DNA from 3 places in the Modicisalibacter sp. 'Wilcox' genome. Region 1 is predicted to be linked to each of the others. Evidence: predicted binding sites of a transcription regulator. Region 1 holds the regulator's gene; each other region holds the start of a gene.
The links. Region 1 encodes sigma-54, which starts transcription at its own class of promoters, with help from an activator protein. Its sites were predicted from a motif close to TGGCACNNNNNTTGCTNT; they were not measured.
Positions count from the first base shown of each region.

Region 2: G7A98_RS07690 (ammonium transporter) is a predicted target of sigma-54. The motif match lies at 2,873-2,890, and genes of this name have one in related genera.
Region 3: G7A98_RS13895 (DUF3305 domain-containing protein) is a predicted target of sigma-54. The motif match lies at 3,280-3,297, and genes of this name have one in related genera.

Region 1 covers NZ_WNXF01000012.1:44,452-50,744, forward strand. Annotated here, with positions in the region: gene lptC (LPS export ABC transporter periplasmic protein LptC) at 1-57, shown strand, start outside; gene lptA (lipopolysaccharide transport periplasmic protein LptA) at 57-572, shown strand; gene lptB (LPS export ABC transporter ATP-binding protein) at 595-1,320, shown strand; gene G7A98_RS11855 (RNA polymerase factor sigma-54) at 1,435-2,844, shown strand; gene raiA (ribosome-associated translation inhibitor RaiA) at 2,960-3,268, shown strand; gene ptsN (PTS IIA-like nitrogen regulatory protein PtsN) at 3,280-3,768, shown strand; gene rapZ (RNase adapter RapZ) at 3,815-4,705, shown strand; gene G7A98_RS11875 (HPr family phosphocarrier protein) at 4,692-4,961, shown strand; gene mgtE (magnesium transporter) at 5,058-6,293, shown strand, end outside.
Region 2 covers NZ_WNXF01000006.1:138,421-144,713, reverse strand. Annotated here, with positions in the region: gene oadA (sodium-extruding oxaloacetate decarboxylase subunit alpha) at 1-428, shown strand, start outside; gene G7A98_RS07700 (tellurite resistance TerB family protein) at 538-1,173, shown strand; gene G7A98_RS07695 (DUF533 domain-containing protein) at 1,250-1,594, shown strand; gene G7A98_RS07690 (ammonium transporter) at 1,611-2,804, opposite strand; gene G7A98_RS07685 (DUF3141 domain-containing protein) at 3,121-5,367, shown strand; gene G7A98_RS07680 (methylglyoxal synthase) at 5,375-5,851, opposite strand; gene pyk (pyruvate kinase) at 5,848-6,293, opposite strand, start outside.
Region 3 covers NZ_WNXF01000016.1:16,505-22,797, forward strand. Annotated here, with positions in the region: gene G7A98_RS13880 (molecular chaperone TorD family protein) at 1-296, opposite strand, end outside; gene G7A98_RS13885 (4Fe-4S binding protein) at 299-1,972, opposite strand; gene G7A98_RS13890 (DUF3306 domain-containing protein) at 2,162-2,770, opposite strand; gene G7A98_RS13895 (DUF3305 domain-containing protein) at 2,775-3,200, opposite strand; gene G7A98_RS13900 (formate dehydrogenase accessory sulfurtransferase FdhD) at 3,623-4,513, shown strand; gene G7A98_RS13905 (helix-turn-helix transcriptional regulator) at 4,506-5,426, shown strand; gene G7A98_RS13910 (MDR family oxidoreductase) at 5,448-6,293, opposite strand, start outside.

The DNA of each region.
Region 1 (6,293 bases):
CTGAACGGCGACGTTCAGGGCTTTCATCCGCCGATCAGCCCACAGGGAGGAACCTGATGCGCCCCTATCTTGCCGGCCTCGGCCTGACCGCACTGGCATTGTTCGCCCCCGGCGTCTCGGCGCTGGAAAGCGATGCCCGGCAACCCATCAACGTGGCGGCGGATCGCCTGGATCTCGATGATCGTGCCGGCACCGCCGTCTACACCGGCGACGTCAACCTGACCCAGGGCAGCATGGTGCTCGAGGCCGAACGCGTCGAGATCGAACGCAACGACCAGGGCGAGGTGACCCAGGTCACCGCCACCGGCGACAAGCAGCGCGCCTACCTGGAGCAGCGCCCCGCTCCCAAGGAGCCCCTGGTGAAGGGCTGGGGCAACACCGTCGTCTACCATGCCGGCGAGCGCCGGGTCGAGCTGATCGGCAACGCCGAGCTTCACAAGGCCCGGGACACCTTCAACGGCGCCTACGTCGAGTACTACCTCGACAGCCGCAAGGTCCAGGCCCGCTCCAGCGCGCAGGGCAGCGATGGCCAGCGGGTGCGCATGACCCTGACACCCAAGTCGTCGCCGTGAACCCGCCGCTTCGAGGAATAGCATGAAGACCCTTGTCGCCCGCCATCTCGCCAAGAGCTACAAGAGCCGCCGTGTGGTCCAGGACATCAGCCTGACCATCGGCCAGGGCAGCATCGTCGGCCTGCTCGGCCCCAACGGAGCGGGCAAGACCACCTCGTTCTACATGATCGTCGGCCTGGTGCGTGCCGATGCCGGCGAGGTGGCGATCGACGACCTGGACCTGAGCCGTGCGCCCATGCACCAGCGTGCCCGCGCCGGCATCGGCTACCTGCCCCAGGAAGCCTCGATCTTCCGCAAGCTGTCGGTGGCCGACAACATCATGGCCATTCTCGAGACCCGCCGGGACCTCGACAGGGCGGGCCGCCGGGCGCAGCTCGAGCAGCTGCTCGAGGAGTTCCATATCGGCCACATCCGCGACAATCCGGGCATGAGCCTGTCCGGCGGCGAGCGGCGTCGCGTGGAAATCGCCCGCTCGCTGGCCACCGAGCCGGCCTTCATCCTGCTCGACGAACCCTTCGCCGGCGTCGACCCCATCTCGGTGGGCGAGATCAAGAGCATCATCCGCCAGCTGCGCGACCGCGGCATCGGCATCCTGATCACCGATCACAACGTCCGCGAGACCCTGGACATCTGCGACAAGGCCTACATCGTCGGCGACGGCCAGATCATCGCCGAAGGCGGCGCCGAGGCGATCCTGGCCAGTGAAAAGGTCCGCGAGGTCTACCTGGGCCACGAATTCCGGCTCTAGCCCGCAGGGCGCACCGCGCCCGCCACCTTGTGGCACACTTATTGCTTATTTACTTGCAAGGCAAGAGGGGCCGGGATACGGTATCCCCGAATCCGTCAGCGAAGTAGGCATGTCATGGCTATGAAACCCACGTTGCAGCTCAGGGTCGGCACGCAGCTGACCATGACGCCCCAGCTGCAGCAGGCCATCCAGTTGCTGCAGCTGTCGACGCTGGACCTCCGCCAGGAAATTCAGCAGGCGCTCGAGTCCAACCCCATGCTGGAGATGGAGGAGGAATTCGGCGAGACCGCGGTCAGCGAAGCGGCCGAGGACGACTGGAACCAGGACATCCCCGATGAACTGGCCGTCGACAGTGACTGGTCCGACACCTATCAGGACTTTGCTTCCGGCGGGCGCAGCGACGAGGGGCCGGACCTCGAGCGCAATGCCGCCGGCGAAAGCCTGCAGGATCACCTCGCCTGGCAGCTTGCCATGGCCGGCCTGGGAGAGCGCGAAATCCTCATCGCCGAGACCCTGATCGACGCGGTCGATGCCGACGGCTACCTGACCGATCCGGTCGACGCCCTCGTCGACGGCCTGCGTGCCCAGGGGCTCGCGGGCCTGCGCGCCCCCGAGGTGGAAGCGGTGCTGATGCGCCTGCAGCAGTTCGACCCTACCGGCGTGCTGGCCCGCGATCTGCGCGAATGCCTGCTGCTGCAGCTCGGCGTCCTGCCCGACGACACCCCTCTGCTGCCCCAGGCCCGACGGCTGGTCCGGCAGTTCCTCGAGGCACTGGCCGCCGACGACCGCAAGCTGCTCAAGCGCCGGCTGCGGCTCGACGACGCCCAGCTCGACAGCGTGATCGCGCTGATCCGCACCCTCGACCCGCGCCCCGGCCAGGCCTTCGACGCCTCCGGCAACGACTACGTGATCCCCGACCTGCTGGCGCGCCGCACCCGCGACGGCTGGCGCATCGAACTCAACCCCGAGGCGCTGCCCCGCCTGCGCATCCAGCCCGACTATGCCGCCCTGATCCGCCGCGCCGACAAGAGCGACGACAACACCTTCATGAAGCAGCACCTGCAGGAGGCACGCTGGCTGATCAAGAGCCTTTCCAGCCGCAACGACACCCTGCTCAAGGTGGGACGCGAGATCATGACCCGGCAGCTGGACTTCCTCGACCAGGGCGAGGAGGCCATGAAGCCCCTGATCCTGGCCGATATCGCCCAGGCGGTGGAGATGCACGAATCCACCATCTCCCGGGTGACCACCCAGAAGTTCATCCACACGCCGCGCGGTGTCTTCGAGCTCAAGTACTTCTTCTCGAGCCATGTCGGCGGCGAGGGCGACGCCCACTCCAGCACCGCCATCCGCGCCCGGCTCAAGAAGCTGATCGGCGAGGAGCCTCCGCGCAAGCCGCTCTCGGACAGCAAGCTGGTCGACCTGCTGGCCGCGGACGGCATCAAGGTGGCCCGCCGCACCGTCGCCAAGTACCGCGAGGCCATGGGTATCCCTTCCTCCAGCGAGCGCAAGCGACTAGCCTGAAAAGGCCCTCGGACACCAGCGTCGACGCATCTGCCTATCGGCGTCTCCCGGGGGTTTGCTAAGCTGCAAAAAGGGTTACAATCGAGCCACCACCCGCCGGAACAGGAGCGTGTCCATGCAAGCGAACATCACCGGCCATCACGTCGAACTGACGGATGCATTGCGTGACTACGTCAACGAGAAACTGACGCGTCTCGAGCGCCATTACGACAACATCACGACGGTTCAGGTGACCCTCTCGATCGAGAAGGAACGTCACCAGGCTGCCTGTACCCTCCACGCTGCCGGTGCCGACTTGCACGCCGAAGCCGAGAACGGCGACATGTACGCCGCCATCGACGCCCTCGCCGACAAGCTCGATCGCCAACTCGTCAAGCACAAGGAAAAGGCTCAGGCCCGCGCGCAAGGCGCCGGGGCTCGCTGACTCCGCCCATCATGACACTGGAAGCCATCCTGCCCCCCGAGCGCACGCTCTTCGCGGTGCCCGGGGGGAGCAAGAAGCGCGTGCTGGAATTCTTCAGCACCTTCATCGCGCAGAACACGCCGAGCCTGGACAGCCAGGAAGTCTTCAGCCGCCTGATCGGCCGCGAGCGGCTGGGCAGCACCGGGATCGGCAACGGCGTGGCGATTCCCCATGCGCGCAACCCACACTGCAAGGCACCGATCGCCGGCTTCCTCAAGCTGCAGGAACCCATCGACTTCGATGCCGTCGACGGCGAACCGGTCGACCTGATCTTCGTGCTGCTGGTGCCCGAGGAGGCGGACGACACCCACCTTGCCCTGCTGGGCCAGGTGGCCGGCATCATGAACGATGCCACCATCCGCGCCCGCCTGCGTCGCAGCGAGAGCCAGCGCGAACTCTACGAGATACTGCTCGAGGCCATCCGCCGCCAGGAAAACGCCCCCGGCGAGACACCCGGGTAGCCGGATCCGTGTCTCGCGTTTCACCGCCATCAGGAGAGCCGCCGCGATGCAGCTCGTGATCATCAGCGGTCGTTCCGGTTCCGGCAAGTCGATCGCGCTTCAGGCCCTCGAGGACCTGGGCTTCTATGCCATCGACAACCTGCCGGCCATGCTCCTCGACCCCCTGATCGACGAACTCCGTCAGGACGATGCCCGCCGCTCCAGCATCGCCGTGAGCATCGATGCCCGCAACGTGCCCACCGCCCTCGAGCGATTTCCCGGGCTGCTCGAGACCCTGCGCGCCCGCGGCCTCGACTGTCAGGTGGTCTACCTGACCTCCGAGGACAAGATCCTGCTCGAGCGCTACTCGGCCACGCGGCGCCGCCACCCGCTGACCCGGGACACCGAGATGACCCTGGCGGAAGCCGTCGAATCCGAGGAGCAGGCCCTGTCGGGCATCCGTGACCTCGCCGACCTCGTCATCGACACCTCCCAGCTGTCGGTGCACGAGCTGCGTGGACGCATCGCCGAACAGGTCGCCCATCACCGCAGCGGCCAGCTCACCCTGACCTTCGAGTCCTTCGGCTTCAAGCGCGGCGTACCACTCGATGCCGATATCGTCTTCGACGCCCGCTGCCTGCCCAACCCCTACTGGGACCCCCGGCTTCGCCAGTTCAACGGCCGCGACCCGGAGATCGTCGACTTTCTCGAGGGCTACCCCGACGTCATCGCCATGCAGGACGATGTCCACACCTGGCTCGATCGCTGGCTGCCGGCCTACCAGGCCAGCAATCGCAGCTACCTGACCGTGGCCATCGGCTGCACCGGTGGCCAGCATCGCTCGGTCTATCTCACCGAACGTCTCGCCGCGATATTCGCCGGGCGCTATCAGGTACGGCTGCGCCATCGGGAGCTGGGCATCAATACCGCCGTGGGGGCGACCCGTGCCGAGCCGTGAGCTGACCCTGACCAACAAGCGCGGCCTGCATGCCCGGGCCGCCACCAAGCTCGTCCAGTGCTGTCAGGGCTACGAGGCCCGGGTCACCGTCCACCACCAGACCCGCTGCGGCGACGCCGCCAACATCATGTCGCTGCTGATGCTCGCCGCCCCCTGCGGCACCTGCCTGACCATCGAGGCGGAAGGCCCCCAGGCCGAGGAGGCCCTGGACGCCCTCCAGTCGCTCTTCGAGGCGCGCTTCGACGAGGAGCAATGACTCGACGCCACCGGGGCGCCGGGGCTGCCGGCTTTTCTTAAGGCAGTGCTAAGATGGCGCCTGCCAGTGTCTACCCGGCCGAGGACGTCAGACCGCATGAGCCAGAATCCCGAACGCTTGCAGCCCCGCCTGGATCGACTCAACGAGGCGCTGGAAAGCGGCGCCCTCGACCAGGCCCGGCGCATGCTCAACCGCGGCCTGGCACCCGTCGATGTCGCTCATCTGCTGGAGTCCACCCCGCCGCGGGAACGCGAGGTGCTCTGGGAACTGGTCGAGTCCGAACTGCAGGGCGAGGTCCTGCAATACCTAAACGACGACCTCCAGACCCTGTTTCTTAACCGGATGAACGCCCAGCAGCTGGTCTCGGCTACCGAGGGGCTGGACGTCGACGACCTGGCCGACCTGCTGCAGCGGCTGCCCAACACCGTCACGCTCGAGGTGCTGGCCTCGATAGAGGCCCAGGAGCGCCAGCGTCTCGAGACGGTGCTCGCCTACCCGGAAGACACCGCCGGCGGGCTGATGAACACCGATGCGGTGACCATCCGCCCGGACATCACCCTCGATGTCGTGCTGCGCTACCTGCGCCGTCACGAGCGCCTGCCCGACACCACCGATGCCCTGCTGGTGGTCACCCGCGGCGACAAGCTGATCGGCAGCCTGCCGATCGAGCGCCTGCTGGTCTCGGACACCACCATGCTGGTTCGCGAATTGATGGATACCGAGAGCGTCAGCATTCCCGCCATGACCCCCGATGCCGAGGTCGCCAAGCTGTTCGAGAAGTTCGACCTGGTCTCGGCGCCGGTGGTCGGTACCGACGGCCACCTGCTGGGACGTATTACCATCGACGACGTGGTGGACGTGATCCGCGAGAACGCCGAGCACCAGGTGATGAGCATGGCCGGCCTGGACGAGGAGGAAGACACCTTCGCGCCCGCCTGGCGCACCAGCCGCCGGCGCGCGGTCTGGCTGGGCATCAACCTGCTCACCGCCTTCCTGGCCGCGGCGGTGATCGGCCTGTTCGAAGGCACCATCCAGCGCATCACCGCCCTGGCGGTACTGATGCCGATCGTCGCCAGCATGGGGGGCATCGCCGGCTCGCAGACGCTGACCGTGCTGATCCGCGGCATCGCCCTGGGCCACGTCGGCGGCGGCAACGTCAAGTGGCTGCTCAACCGCGAGCTGGTGGTGGGCCTGCTCAACGGCCTGCTGTGGGCGCTGGTCATCGCCGCCATCGCGGTGCTGTGGTTCGGCGACCCGGCGCTGGGCGTCATCATCGCCGCGGCGATCGTCATCAACCTGCTGATCGCCGCCCTGGTCGGCACCCTGCTGCCG
Region 2 (6,293 bases), on a different contig from region 1:
AGCCGGCCGAGCGCCCGGTGACCGAGGGCGTGCCCACCGAGTTCGTCATCGACGTGCACGGTGAGTCCTACGAGGTGCAGATCACCGGCGTGGGGCGCACCGGCGACAAGCGCCAGGTCTACCTGACCCTGGACGGCATGCCCGAGGAGGTGGTCTTCGAGGCCAAGGACGATTATGTCGGCGGCGGCGAGTCGGGGCGCGCCAAGGCCTCCGCGCCCGGTCACGTGACCACCTCGATGCCCGGCAACATCGTCGACGTGCTGGTCGAGGTCGGCGACGCGGTCGAGGCGGGGCAGGCCGTGCTGATCACCGAGGCGATGAAGATGGAAACCGAGGTGCATGCCCGGGTCGCCGGCAGCGTCAAGGCCGTGCACGTGTCGCGCGGCGACCGGGTGACCCCCGGCGAGGTGCTGATCGAGATCGAGTGACACGGCACGCTCGACACCACTTGCTTGCCCGGCATCAATGCCGGGCTTTTTCGTCTCGGGCGGCTATCACCTATGCTGACAGCGTCTTCAGGCGGATCGGGAGCGTGTCATGAACGCCAGGGGAATGCTCGAGGAATTGATGAAGCAGGCCGGCAGCCGCGGCAAGCGCAGCCCGGATCCACGCCGACTGGTGCCCGGCAGCGCCCTGGGAATCCTGCTGGGAACCCATCGCGGGCGGCGTGCCGGCCGACGGGCGATCCAGTACGGCGCCCTGGCCGGGCTGGGAACGCTGGCCTGGCGCGCCTGGCAGTCGCACCAGGCCGGTCGGGACACGAGCGAAACGGCCGTGCCCGACGATGGCGAGCCACTGGAACAGCTGCAGGGCGAGGCCCTTGAAGCTCGCAGCATGGCGCTGCTCAAGGCGATGATCGCCGCCGCCCGGGCCGACGGCCATATCGATGCCGCCGAGCGCGCCCAGCTGGTCGAGCAGATCGATGCGCTGGGAGCCGACCCGCCGTTGCTGGCCTGGGTGGACGAGCAGCTCCAGGCGCCGCTGGATGCCGGGCAGCTGGCGATGGACGCCGACTCGCCCCAGGCGGCGCGTGAAATGTATCTGGCCAGTGTCGCCATCATCGACGTGCAGAATCCGATGGAGCGAGCCTGGCTCGACCAGCTTGCCGCCTCGCTCGGGCTGGGAAGCGAGGTGGTCGAGGCGCTCGAGGCCAGGACCGCGAACGGCGGTTGAGACGCCCGGGCATGATGGCCCCGCACGGCGTGCGGGGCGCAAGGTGCATGGTCATCGACACACAGGAGAGAATCGCATGGATGACAGGCAGGCGAAGGAGGAAGTGGGCCGCTGGCTCGATCGCTGCTGCGGTCAGGCATGTCGCCTGGATACGCGCAGCATGCTGACCGGCGGGGCACTGGGGCTGCTGCTGAGCAGCCGCCATGGTCGCAGTGCCCTGGGCAAGGTGATCAAGTACGGCGCCGTGGCGGGGCTGGGGGCCCTGGCATGGCGGGAGCGGGAGCGACAGCGCGGCAGGCCCTCGGAAGCCGCGGCACCCGGCGGCTCGACCGGCACGGCCGAGCCGCCCGAAGTCTTCGAATCGCCCTCGGGCGAGCCGCCGGCAGTTCCGCCGCGGGGCGAGGACCCGCCGTCTGTCTGAGTAGAATGGCGGCGCTTCAGTCGCGATTCGGCGTGGCGCTGATCCGGTGCAATGCCAGGTCGGCGCCCTCGAACTCCTGCTCTTCGCTGAGACGGATACCCACCAGCCGCTTCATCCCGCCGTAGACGATGCCGCCGGCGACGACCGCCAGAACGATGCCGCCCAGCGTGCCCACGAGCTGCGCGGCCAGGCTGACGCCACCCAGCCCGCCCAGCCAGGACTGACCGAACAGGCCGGCGGCGATGCCGCCCCAGGCGCCGCAGATGCCATGCAGCGGCCACACACCCAGTACGTCGTCGATGCGCCAGCGGTTCTGGGTCAGGGTGAACAGCGACACGAACAGGGCCCCGGCCACGGCGCCCGTCGCCAGGGCGCCGATCGGGTGCATCAGGTCCGAGCCGGCACAGACCGCCACCAGCCCGGCCAGCGGCCCGTTGTGGATGAAGCCCGGGTCGTTGCGGCCCAGCGCCATGGCCGCCAGGATGCCGCCGACCATCGCCATCAGCGAGTTGACGGCGACCAGGCCGCTGATGCCGTCGAGGGTCTGCGCGGACATCACGTTGAAGCCGAACCAGCCGACCGTCAGGGTCCAGGCGCCCAGCGCCAGGAAGGGGATGCTCGACGGCGGGTGGGCGGCCACCGCGCCATGACGAGGATAGCGCCCACGCCGCGCACCCAGGGCCAGCACCGCCATCAGCGCCACCCAGCCGCCGAAGCCGTGCACCACCACGGAGCCGGCGAAGTCGTGGAAGGGATGGCCGAAAGTCCGGGTCAGCCAGTCCTGAAGCTGCCAGTTGTCGTTCCAGACGATGCCTTCGAAGACGGGGTAGGCCAGCCCGACCAGCAGCAGGGTGGCGGTGAACTGCGGGTAGAAGCGGGCCCGTTCGGCGATGCCGCCGGAGATGATGGCCGGTATGGCCGCGGCGAAGGTCAGCAGGAAGAAGAACTTGACCAGGCCATAGCCATGATCGGCCGACAGGCTCTGGGCGCTGACGAAGAACCCCGAGCCGTAGGCGATGAGGTGGCCGATCGTGAAGTAGGCCACGGTCGAGGCGGCGAAGTCGGTGATGATCTTGACCAGGGCGTTGACCTGATTCTTGGCGCGTACCGTGCCGACTTCCAGGAAGGCAAAGCCGGCGTGCATGGCCAGTACCATGCAGGCGCCCAGAAGCAGGAACAGGACGTCGGAGCTGGAAGGCATGTCAGTCATGGCGTGTTGTGTCGTTGTGTGGGTTCCTGGTGCACGCCGCGGTGCAGAAGGCGAGCGCGGACCCTTTTCAAGCACGATGCATGCCAGCTTTCTTTTCATCGTGAAAACAGCGAGTTGTTGTCGAGCCTCACCAGAATGGCGCTTTTCGTGCACTGTTTTGGCGCGTCGCGACATCGATCCTGCACCAGACGGGTGCCCGGCCGGCACTGGCTTGCGCCCGAAATGCGCATGAATTTGCAGAGCCGGTGGGCTGTATCGACGGCGGGGGAAGCGTATGCTTATCTTGCAGTGCAGCACTCACTTCCGGAGTCGACCCATGTTTCCCGTCAATGCCTCGCTTGCCACGTCACTGACCGCCCTGTGGGACCCCCTGGGGCTGGGCCAGGCCGCCGTCGACTACTGGCGAGACACCCTCGAGCGCAGCGTGCTCTACCTGGATGTCATGCGCCAGCGGGGCAATCAGTATCTCGAGCACATGGAGCAGACGCGCCCCTCGGTGCTGGGTTTCGAGGCGGAGCTGCTGATCGACGGCCGGACGCTGGCGCGGCCGGTCAACTACGAACTGCTGCGCATCCTGCCCCCCGAGGGGGTCGAGATCGACGAGGATCAGCGTCCCTTCGTGGTGATCGACCCGCGTGCCGGGCACGGTCCGGGGATCGGCGGGTTCAAGCCCGACAGCGAGATCGGCGTGGCCCTGCGGGCCGGCCATCCCTGCTATTTCATCGGCTTCCTGCCGTTCCCCGAGCCCGGCCAGACCGTCGAGGACGTAATCGAGGCGGAAGTCGAGTTCCTGCGTGCCGTCATCGCCCGGCATCCGCAGACCACGGAACGGCCCATGGTGGTCGGCAACTGCCAGGCCGGCTGGCAGATGATGATGGCGGCGGCGCTGGAGCCCGCCTGCTTCGGGCCGATCCTGATCGCCGGCGCGCCGCTGTCCTACTGGGCCGGCGAGCGTGGCAAGGCACCGATGCGCTACACCGGCGGCATGACCGGCGGCAGCTGGATCACGGCCCTGGCCAGCGACCTGGGGGCCGGCAGCTTCGACGGCGCCTGGCTGGTGCAGAACTTCGAGAAGCTCAACCCGTCGAATACGCTCTGGAGCAAGCAGTATCGGCTGTTCGCCAACATCGACAGCGAGGCCGAACGCTATCTGCAGTTCGAGCGCTGGTGGGGCGGGCACGTGGTGCTGGCCGGCGAGGAGATCCAGTACATCGTCGACAACCTGTTCGTCGGCAACCGCCTGAGCACCGCGCAGCTGCTGACCCGCGACGGCCGGCGCATCGACCTGCGCAACATCCGCTCGCCGATCGTGGTGTTCTGCTCACGGGGCGACGACATCACGCCGCCGCCCCAGGCGCTGGGCTGGATCACCGACCTCTACGACAGCGTCGACGACATCCAGGCCAACGAGCAGACCATCGTCTACTGCATTCACGACACCACCGGGCACCTGGGGATCTTCGTCTCGAGCAGTGTCTCGCGCAAGGAGCATGCCGAGTTCACCGCCAACATGGACTACATCGACATCCTGCCGCCGGGCCTGTACGAGACCCAGGTCACCGAGCGGCCGGCGTCGGCCAACGGGTCGGTCGACGGCGACTACCTGCTCGAGTTCTCGCCGCGCGAGCTCGACGATGTCGAGGGCGTGGTCCAGCCGCTGCAGGAGGACGAGCGGCGCTTTGCCACCGTGGCGCGGCTTTCCGAGATCAACCTGGGGCTCTACCAGCGCTACCTGCAGCCCTGGCTGCGTGCCTGGATGACCCCCGAGGCCGCGCGCTGGATGCGCCGCCTGCATCCGATCCGCCTGGGCTACAAGCTCTTGTCGGATCGCAATCCGGCGACCGTGCCGCTGCCGGTGCTGGCCGATGCCGTGCGTGCCAATCGCGCCCCGGTCGGCGACGGCAACCCCTGGCGGGCCGTCGAGCAGGTGGTGTCCGACAATATCGTGCGCGGGCTCGATGCCTACCGGGACATGCGCGATCGCGCCACCGAGTGGGCGTTCCTGGAAGTCTACGGGCAGCCCTGGCTGCAGATCCTGGCCGGCCTGGGCGCCGATCGGGGCGAGGTGCCCAACCGGCGTCCCGGTCGTGCGCCGGAACATCGGCACTTCATCGCCCGGCGGCGTGCGGAGCTGCGGGCCAAGATGGATCAGGGGACCAGCCATGACGCCGTGGTCCGTGCGATCATCTTCGTGCTGGGCGGCGCACCCTCGACCGACGAGCGCAACTTCCAGCGCCTGAAGGCGACGCGGGCCGAGGTCGAGCCGGGCACCGATCTGGCGCATTTCAAGGCGGTGGTCCGCGAGCAGTTCTTCGTGCTCAAGCTCGATGCGGTGGCGGCGCTCGAGGCGCTGCCGACACTGCTGGCCACGGACTCCGTCGAGTCCATCGACCGGCAGCTGGCCCACGTCGAGCATGTCGTGGCGGCCAGCGCGCCACTGTCGGCCAGCAGCCAGATCCGGCTCGAGCGGGTGCGGACCCTGTTTCACACCGCCCGCGAGGCCGCGAGGGAGCGGATGAAGAAGGCGGAGGGCGGCGCGAAGCCGGAACTGCCTCGCGCCTGAGGTGTCGTCAGGTTCGGGTGCGCGAGGCGATCCACTCGCCGGCATCCGGAATGTTGATGTCGTAGTTTTCCGCCACGTAGGGCGAGCTGATCATGAAGTCCGCGCTCGCCGCGTTGCAGGCGACCGGTACGTTCCACAGGGCCGCCAGCCGCAGCAGGGCCTTGACGTCCGGGTCGTGGGGCATCGGCGAGAACGGGTCCCAGAAGAAGATCAGCAGGTCGAGGCGCTGCTCGGTGATGCGCGCGCCGATCTGCTGGTCCCCGCCCAGCGGGCCGCTCATCAGGCCTTCCACCGGCAGTCCCAGCGTATCGGCGACGCGCCGCGCCGTGGTGCCGGTGCCCAGCAGGTCGTGGGCGGCCAGGATGCTCTTCCAGCGCCTGGCCCAGGCCAGCAGCTCCTCCTTCTTGCCGTCATGGGCGATCAGCGCGATGCGCTTGCGCTCGGGCAGGGTGCGCGTGACATCCCGGGCGGGGCGAGCGCTCATGACGTCGCTTCCATGTCGAGGATCTTCATGGTGTTGGTGCCGCCGTGGGCGTTCATGTGATCGCCGCGGGTGAGGATCACGTGATCACCGCCCTCGGCGATGCCGCGCTCGCGCAGCAGCTTGAGGGCCCGGGCGTCGAGGTCCTCGGCGGGGATGTCGGTGGTGTCGAAGGGCAGCGAGACCACCCCGCGATACAGCGCCATGCGCCGCTGGGCGATGGGACTGTGGGCCAGCCCGACGATCGGCAGCCCCGAGCGGATCCGCGAGGCGATCAGCGGCGTGTAGCCGGTCGAGGTCATGCAGGCGATCGCCGCCACTCCGGAAAGGTGGTTGGCGGCGTACATGGCGGACAGCGCCACCGTCTCGTCGATCCGCGAGAAGCCCTCGTGGATGCGGTGCTTCGACTCCTGGGCGCTGCGCTCGCGCTCGGCGCCCAGGCACA
Region 3 (6,293 bases), on a different contig from region 1:
TAGGGCACCAGTTCGCCCTGGATGACGCCGACGAACAGGCCGAAGTGGACGTCGTGCAGGGACTCGACCCGGGCATGGCGAGCGGCCAGCGACAGCGAGGCCCAGTGGCGCTTGAGCGGCGAATTCTCGTCATCCGGCTCGAGGCCGGCGAGGAAGTCCAGCAGTTCGGCGTTGGGGGTCTCGCGGACCAGGCGTGCCAGCAGCCGGTAGATATCGGCGCGCAGGGCGTTGCGCTCCGCGGCTTCCGTGCTCGGGACGGTGGCGTCGGCCATGGCGAGGGACTCGGGCGTTGTCATGGTCACACCTTCAGCTGAGCATTGGGGTCACGCGCCAGGTCATGCCAGATGTCCTTGACGCGGCAGTCCTCGCACATCTCCAGGCGCTTGATGGCATCGCCGGCGAAGTACGGGTGCGCGGCCAGCTTCTCCTTGATCGAGGCAATGGTGCTGGCGGTGGCGAAGGCCTTGCCGCAGCTGATGCACTCGAAGGGGGCCTCTTCCTTGACCGTCTCGACACGGTGGCGCGCCTCGGGCGTGGCCAGGAACCCCGGCTCGAGCTGGATGACCTGTTCCGGACAGGCGCTCTCGCACAGGCCGCACTGCACGCAGGCGCTTTCCTGGAAGTGCAGGCTCGGCGTGTCCCCGGCGGTGGAGAGCGCCCGGGTCGGGCAGACCGCCACGCAGGCCATGCACAGCGTGCAGTGGTCGGCGTCGATGGCCAGCGTGCCGAAGGGCGCGCCCTCGGGCATCGTCACCCGCGCCTCGGCGGGCGTGGCGTGGGCGGCGAGGAAGTCGAGGACGGCGTTGAGCGCCTCGCGCTTGGCGGTGGGGCGCTCGCCCTCCAGGCGGCCGGCCAGCGGCGTCAGGATCGGCAGGGCATCGCGGGCCGCGGTGTCGCCGTCGGCGATCAGGGTCAGGCGGCGCGTGTCGTGGCCCAGTGCCTCGAGCAGGGCGCGGGCCTGGGCGTACTGGTCGCGGACCAGTCGCGCCAGCGACGGCGGCAGGTCGTCGCGCAGCACCACCCGCACCTCCCCGGCGCCGCGGGCGAGGGCACCCAGCCAGTGGTCGAGCCCGGCGGCGCCGATCTCCTCGAGGGGGATATCGAGCACATGGCCCGCGGTCGTGTCGGTCTCGGCGCCATGGGCTTCCTGGTCGAGGAAGCGCACCACCGCCGTCTCGCCGCCCTCGGCGTGATAGGTCGCCAGCAGGCGGGCGATGTAGGCGTCCAGGCTTTCCGGGGCGGGCAGGGCGTAACGGATGGCGCCGGTGGGGCACACGCTGGTGCAGCTGCCCGCGCCGTGACAGCGGAACGGGTCGATGACGATCTCCTGCTTGAGGCTCGAGATCGCATCGGCCGGGCACACCTCGAGACAGCGGGTGCAGCCGGTCTGGCCGCGGCCGGCATGGGCGCAGAGGTCGCTGTCGATCTGGAAGTAGCGCGGCTTCTCGAAGTCGCCGACGCACTCGCGCAGCGCCGCCAGGGCATCCGCCAGGGGCATGTCCGTGCCGGCGCGCGTCCCGACACGATAGTAGCCGGGTGGCGGCAGGTCGTGTCCCAGCAGCGGCGGGGTGCCCAGGTCGAGCACGGCGTCGAAATGATCGCGGCCGATGGTCGCCCGGGCCAGCGACTCCCCGCCGTCGCGGGCGGTCAGGTGAAAGGCGCCCAGGTGGCCCGCAAGCTGCGGTGCGGCGCAGGCGACGGCATGGGCGCCGGGAATGTCGGCGACCGTGTTCCGTGCCGCGTGGCGGGTCGCGACCAGGGTGAGGCTGGCGAGTTCGCTGTCGGCGAGCGCCCGGGCGGCCGGGCCGATCGCCTCGGCCGGGCCGACGAGGGCCACATGACCGTGGCTGGTGTAGCTCACGGTGGCGGGGGCCAGGTTGCGCGGCCAGGACACCTGTTGCAGGGCGGCCTCGCGGGCGGCGGCATTGCGGGCGTCGTCGTTCAGCGCCCGCGTATCGATGAACTGGGGCATGTCACCTCATCAGCGTGTCGGTCTTGCCACGGTCTTGTGCCTGCCACACGGGTGGCGGCGGCCCGATCTGCGTCGGGTCCGGTTATCTGGCGTTTTCCATTGCAGGCGGGGTTCCCATTCCCGCTGCAAACGAAGGGGGGACCGGGCAAGATATGGGAGTGTTTCGGGCCCGCCGGTCGTGCGTGTGGGTCAAGTTGACTCACTCGGATGCCGGACTGGGTCATTTGGTGTCGTTTCGTCACCATCGGCCGGCGCGGTGGCCTGCGTGGTCGAGGCTGTCCGCTCGGCTGCTTCATCGGCCGCCTCGTCGGCCGCCTCGTCGGTGGACTCGGCGAGAGGCTCGTCGTCGGTCGCCTCGGCCGCCGTTTCGGAGGCGGCGGGGGGCGTCTGCGGTTCGGCCTGTTCGGCATCGCGGCGCAGCCACTGGCGGATGCGTTCACCGGCTTCCGGCGCCAGGCTCTTCAGGGTCGTGTAGTCGTCGTCGTAGTCGTTGAGGCCGTCGCGCACGTTGTAGTTGCCGACCTTGAACAGGCGCCGCAGCGCGCGTCGCTTGAGCAGGTCGCCGACGCCGGGCAGCAGGAAGGCGCGGAAGTCGTCGCCGGCGCCGAGCGTGTCGGGGTCGGGTAGCTGCTCGTCCAGTGGACGCTGCGGGTCGTAGCCGGGAATCAGCGCGGCGGCACCGGTCGGGGCGGCGTCGGTTTCCTCGGTTGTCGCGTCCGGCGTTGTTTCATCGGTCGGGGCGGGGGGTTCCTCGCCCTGGCTGCGCTTGCGCTGCGACCAGCGGTTCATGAAGCTCATGGCGTCACTCCTGACGCGCGCGGCCGGCACCCGCGCGCTTCTTCTTGCGTCCGGCATCGATGCGTTCGCCGTGGCGTGCCAGGTAGGCCTCGATCCAGGCATGAATCGCCGGCGGCATGGGGGCGTCGAGGACCTGCGTCTCGCCGTCCATCCAGTTGGCGGCGACCTCCTGGCTGGCGGTGACCTCGCGCGGTGTCAGGGTGTCGTCGCCGGCCTCGCAGCGCACGAACAGCCGCGGCTGGCGGGACTCGAGGTTGAAGCGATAGGCCGTGCGCTCGGTGAGGAACAGCGTCAGCGGCAGCACATGCGGGCCGCGGTCGTGACAGCCCAGGGCGGTGATGTGCCAGGACCGGGACGTGAAGCCCTTGATCTCGCGGGTCCGGCAGGTCAGCTCGAGGCTGACGTGTCGCAGGTTGTCGTCGGTCGCCATGGGGGTGCTGGCCTCCTGGTTGCGGGGATCCTGTGCTGTCGGGGCTGGCGGGTTGCCGTGCGCCAACGTGCCGCAATTGCTTGCAAGCGCCGTGCCTGACGGTGCGGGAAACCCGTCGGAGCGGGCCTGTCCGGTCAGGGTAATCGTCGTTGTCCCCGGCAAGGGCGCCGGGGACAGGTCGAAGAGGGGGTCCTACGCCATGGCCGGAAAGTGTTCCTTTCCATTCCGGCATTTCCGCCATCCATGGCGGTCAGATGGCGTAGGTAGCGCCCATGGAGGGGTCCACAGCGCCCCCTCGTAGACCTGTCGGCGGATCAGCCCTTGGCGGCACTAACCGCGAGGGCTCTGCCTGCCCGGGGATTTTGCTTGCGCAGGTCGGTGGCGCTTTGAGTATCCTGTCGGCAAACCGAAAGGAGCAACGCATGGCCACTATCGTGTTGAGCCGGGCGCGCAGGCCGACCACGGTCGAGATCACCGTGACCGATGAGTACGGCGAGCCGCGTCGCCAGGCGATCGCCGCCGAGCGGGCGCTGACCGTGTACCTGAATCGCCGCGAGATCGTCACCCTGATGACGCTGGGGGCCGAGCCGGAAGCGCTGGTGCTGGGCTACCTGCGCAATCAGGGGCTGCTGACCCGCGCCGAGGACGTCGAGGTGCTGCAGGTGGACTGGGACGTGGAGGCCGCGGCGGTGGTCACCCGGGCGCTGCCCGAGGATCTCGATGACCGGCTGGCACAGCGCACGGTGACCACCGGCTGCGGGCAGGGCACGGTGTTCGGGCGCCTGCTGGACGCCACCGACCTGAACCCGTTGCCGCGCACGCCGCTGTCACAGTCGGTGCTGTATCGCCTGCTCGAGAACCTCAAGGCGTTCAACGAGACCTACCGCAATGCAGGGGCCGTGCACGGCTGCGCGCTGTGCCGTCAGGATCGCGTGCTGGGCTTCGTCGAGGACGTGGGGCGGCACAACGCGGTGGATACCCTCGCCGGCCGGCAGTGGCTGGCGGCGCTGGGCGAGGGCCCGGCCGAGGACGCCGAGCTGGGCGAGGCGGACATCTTCTATACCACCGGGCGGCTGACCTCCGAGATGGTGCTCAAGGTGGCGCAGATGGGCATCAGCGTGCTGGTGTCGCGCTCGGGCATGACCCAGAAGGGCGTCGAGCTGGCGCGGCGCTTCGGTGTGCTGCTGGTGGCACGGGCCAAGGGGCGCCACTTCCAGGTCGTCGACGACCAGTCGCGGCTGCGCCTCGATGCCGTGCCGGCGCCGCGGCCGGGGGATCGTTCATCACGCCGTGCAAGGGGCGCCGATGAGTGAGACCGTCGCCTCGCCGTTTCTGACCGTGCATCAGGTCGCCGAACTGCTGCACCTCAACGAGAAGAAGATCTACCAGCTGGCCAGCGAGGGCGCGATTCCCTCCACCAAGGTCACCGGCAAGTGGCTGTTCCCCCGGCGGCTGGTGGAGCAGTGGATCCTGGAGTCCTGCCACCACGGCGTGCTGGCGGATCGCCTGATGATCACCGGCAGCGATGACCCGCTGCTGGCGGCGCTGATCATGCGTCTCAACCAGCGCCAGCAGGCCCAGGCCTTCTACGGCTACAGCGTGACCGGCACCCAGCTGGGGCTGTCGCTCCTCTCCCAGGGGCGCGCCGATGCCTGCGGCATCCACTGGGGGCGCGCCGAGGAGAGCGAACTGCGTCATCCGGCGCTGGTGCGCAGCCACAGCGGCTACCGCAACTGGGTGCTGGTGCGCCTGTTCCGTCGCAGCCAGGGGCTGATCATCCGCGCCGAGGACCGTCATCAGCCGCATGACCCCTCGGGGCTGTTCGGCGCCGGCCGCCGCTGGGTGGTACGCCAGGAGGGCGCCGGCGGGCAGCGCTTCCTGAAGGAGTGGCTGGCCGGCCACCAGCTGCGTCCCGAGCAGCTCAACACCCAGGCCATCGCCTACAGCGAGCGGGAGACGGCGTCGCTGATCGCCCGCCACGAGGCCGACATCGGGCCGGGCACGCTGTCGGCGGCCAACGAGTTCGGGCTGGGGTTCATCCCCATCACCGAGGAGGCGTTCGACCTGGTGACGCCGCGCAACGTGTATTTCCGCTCCCTGCTGCAGCAGATGTTCGACTACCTGCACGACCCCGCCGGGCTGACCCTGGCCCAGTCGCTGGGCGGCTACGACCTGAGCGAGTGCGGCAAGCTGCTGTGGCGCGGCGACGACGTCCAGCACACCTGACCCGGGCCGTGGCGTGCCGGGTCAGTCCAGTGTGACCACCAGGCGGCCGCGCACGCGCCCGGCCAGCAGTTCGTCGGCCTGGGCAATGGCCTCGTCCAGGCCGATGGTGCGGGTGATGGCGTCCAGCGACTCCGCCGGCAGCAGCTCGCCCAGCCGACGCCAGGCCTCGAGACGCACCTCGCGCGGCTGCATCACGCTGTCGATGCCCGCCAGGGTGACGCCGCGCAGGATGAAGGGGGCGACCGTGGCGGGCAGGTCCATGCCCTGGGCGAGACCGCAGGCCGCTACCGCGCCGCCATAGCGGGTGGCGGCCAGCACGTTGGCCAGAGTGTAGCTGCCTACCGCGTCGACGGCGCCCGCCCAGCGCTCGCGGGCCAGCGGGCGGCCGGGGTCGGACAGCGTGCGCCGGTCGATCAGTTCCTGTGCCCCCAGCGACTTCAGGTAGTCGGCTTCCTCGGGGCGGCCGGTGGAGGCCACCACGGCATAGCCCAGCCGGTTGAGCAGCGTGATGGCGTAGCTGCCCACGCCGCCGCTGGCGCCGGTCACCAGGATCTCGCCGCTTTCCGGCGTCACGCCCTGGCGCTCGAGCGCCATGACCGAGAGCATCGCCGTGTAGCCGGCGGTGCCGATGGCCATGCACTGGCGGGCGTTGAAGGCGGCTGGGCGCGGGATCAGCCAGTCGCCGCTCAACCGGGCCTTCTCGGCCAGCCCGCCCCAGTGCTTCTCGCCGACGCCCCAGCCGTTGAGGACCACCGCGTCGCCGGGGCGGTAGTCGGGGTGGCTCGACGCCTCGACGGTGCCCGCCAGGTCGATCCCCGGCACCATGGGGAACTCGCGCACCACCGACCCCTTGCCGGTGATCGCCAG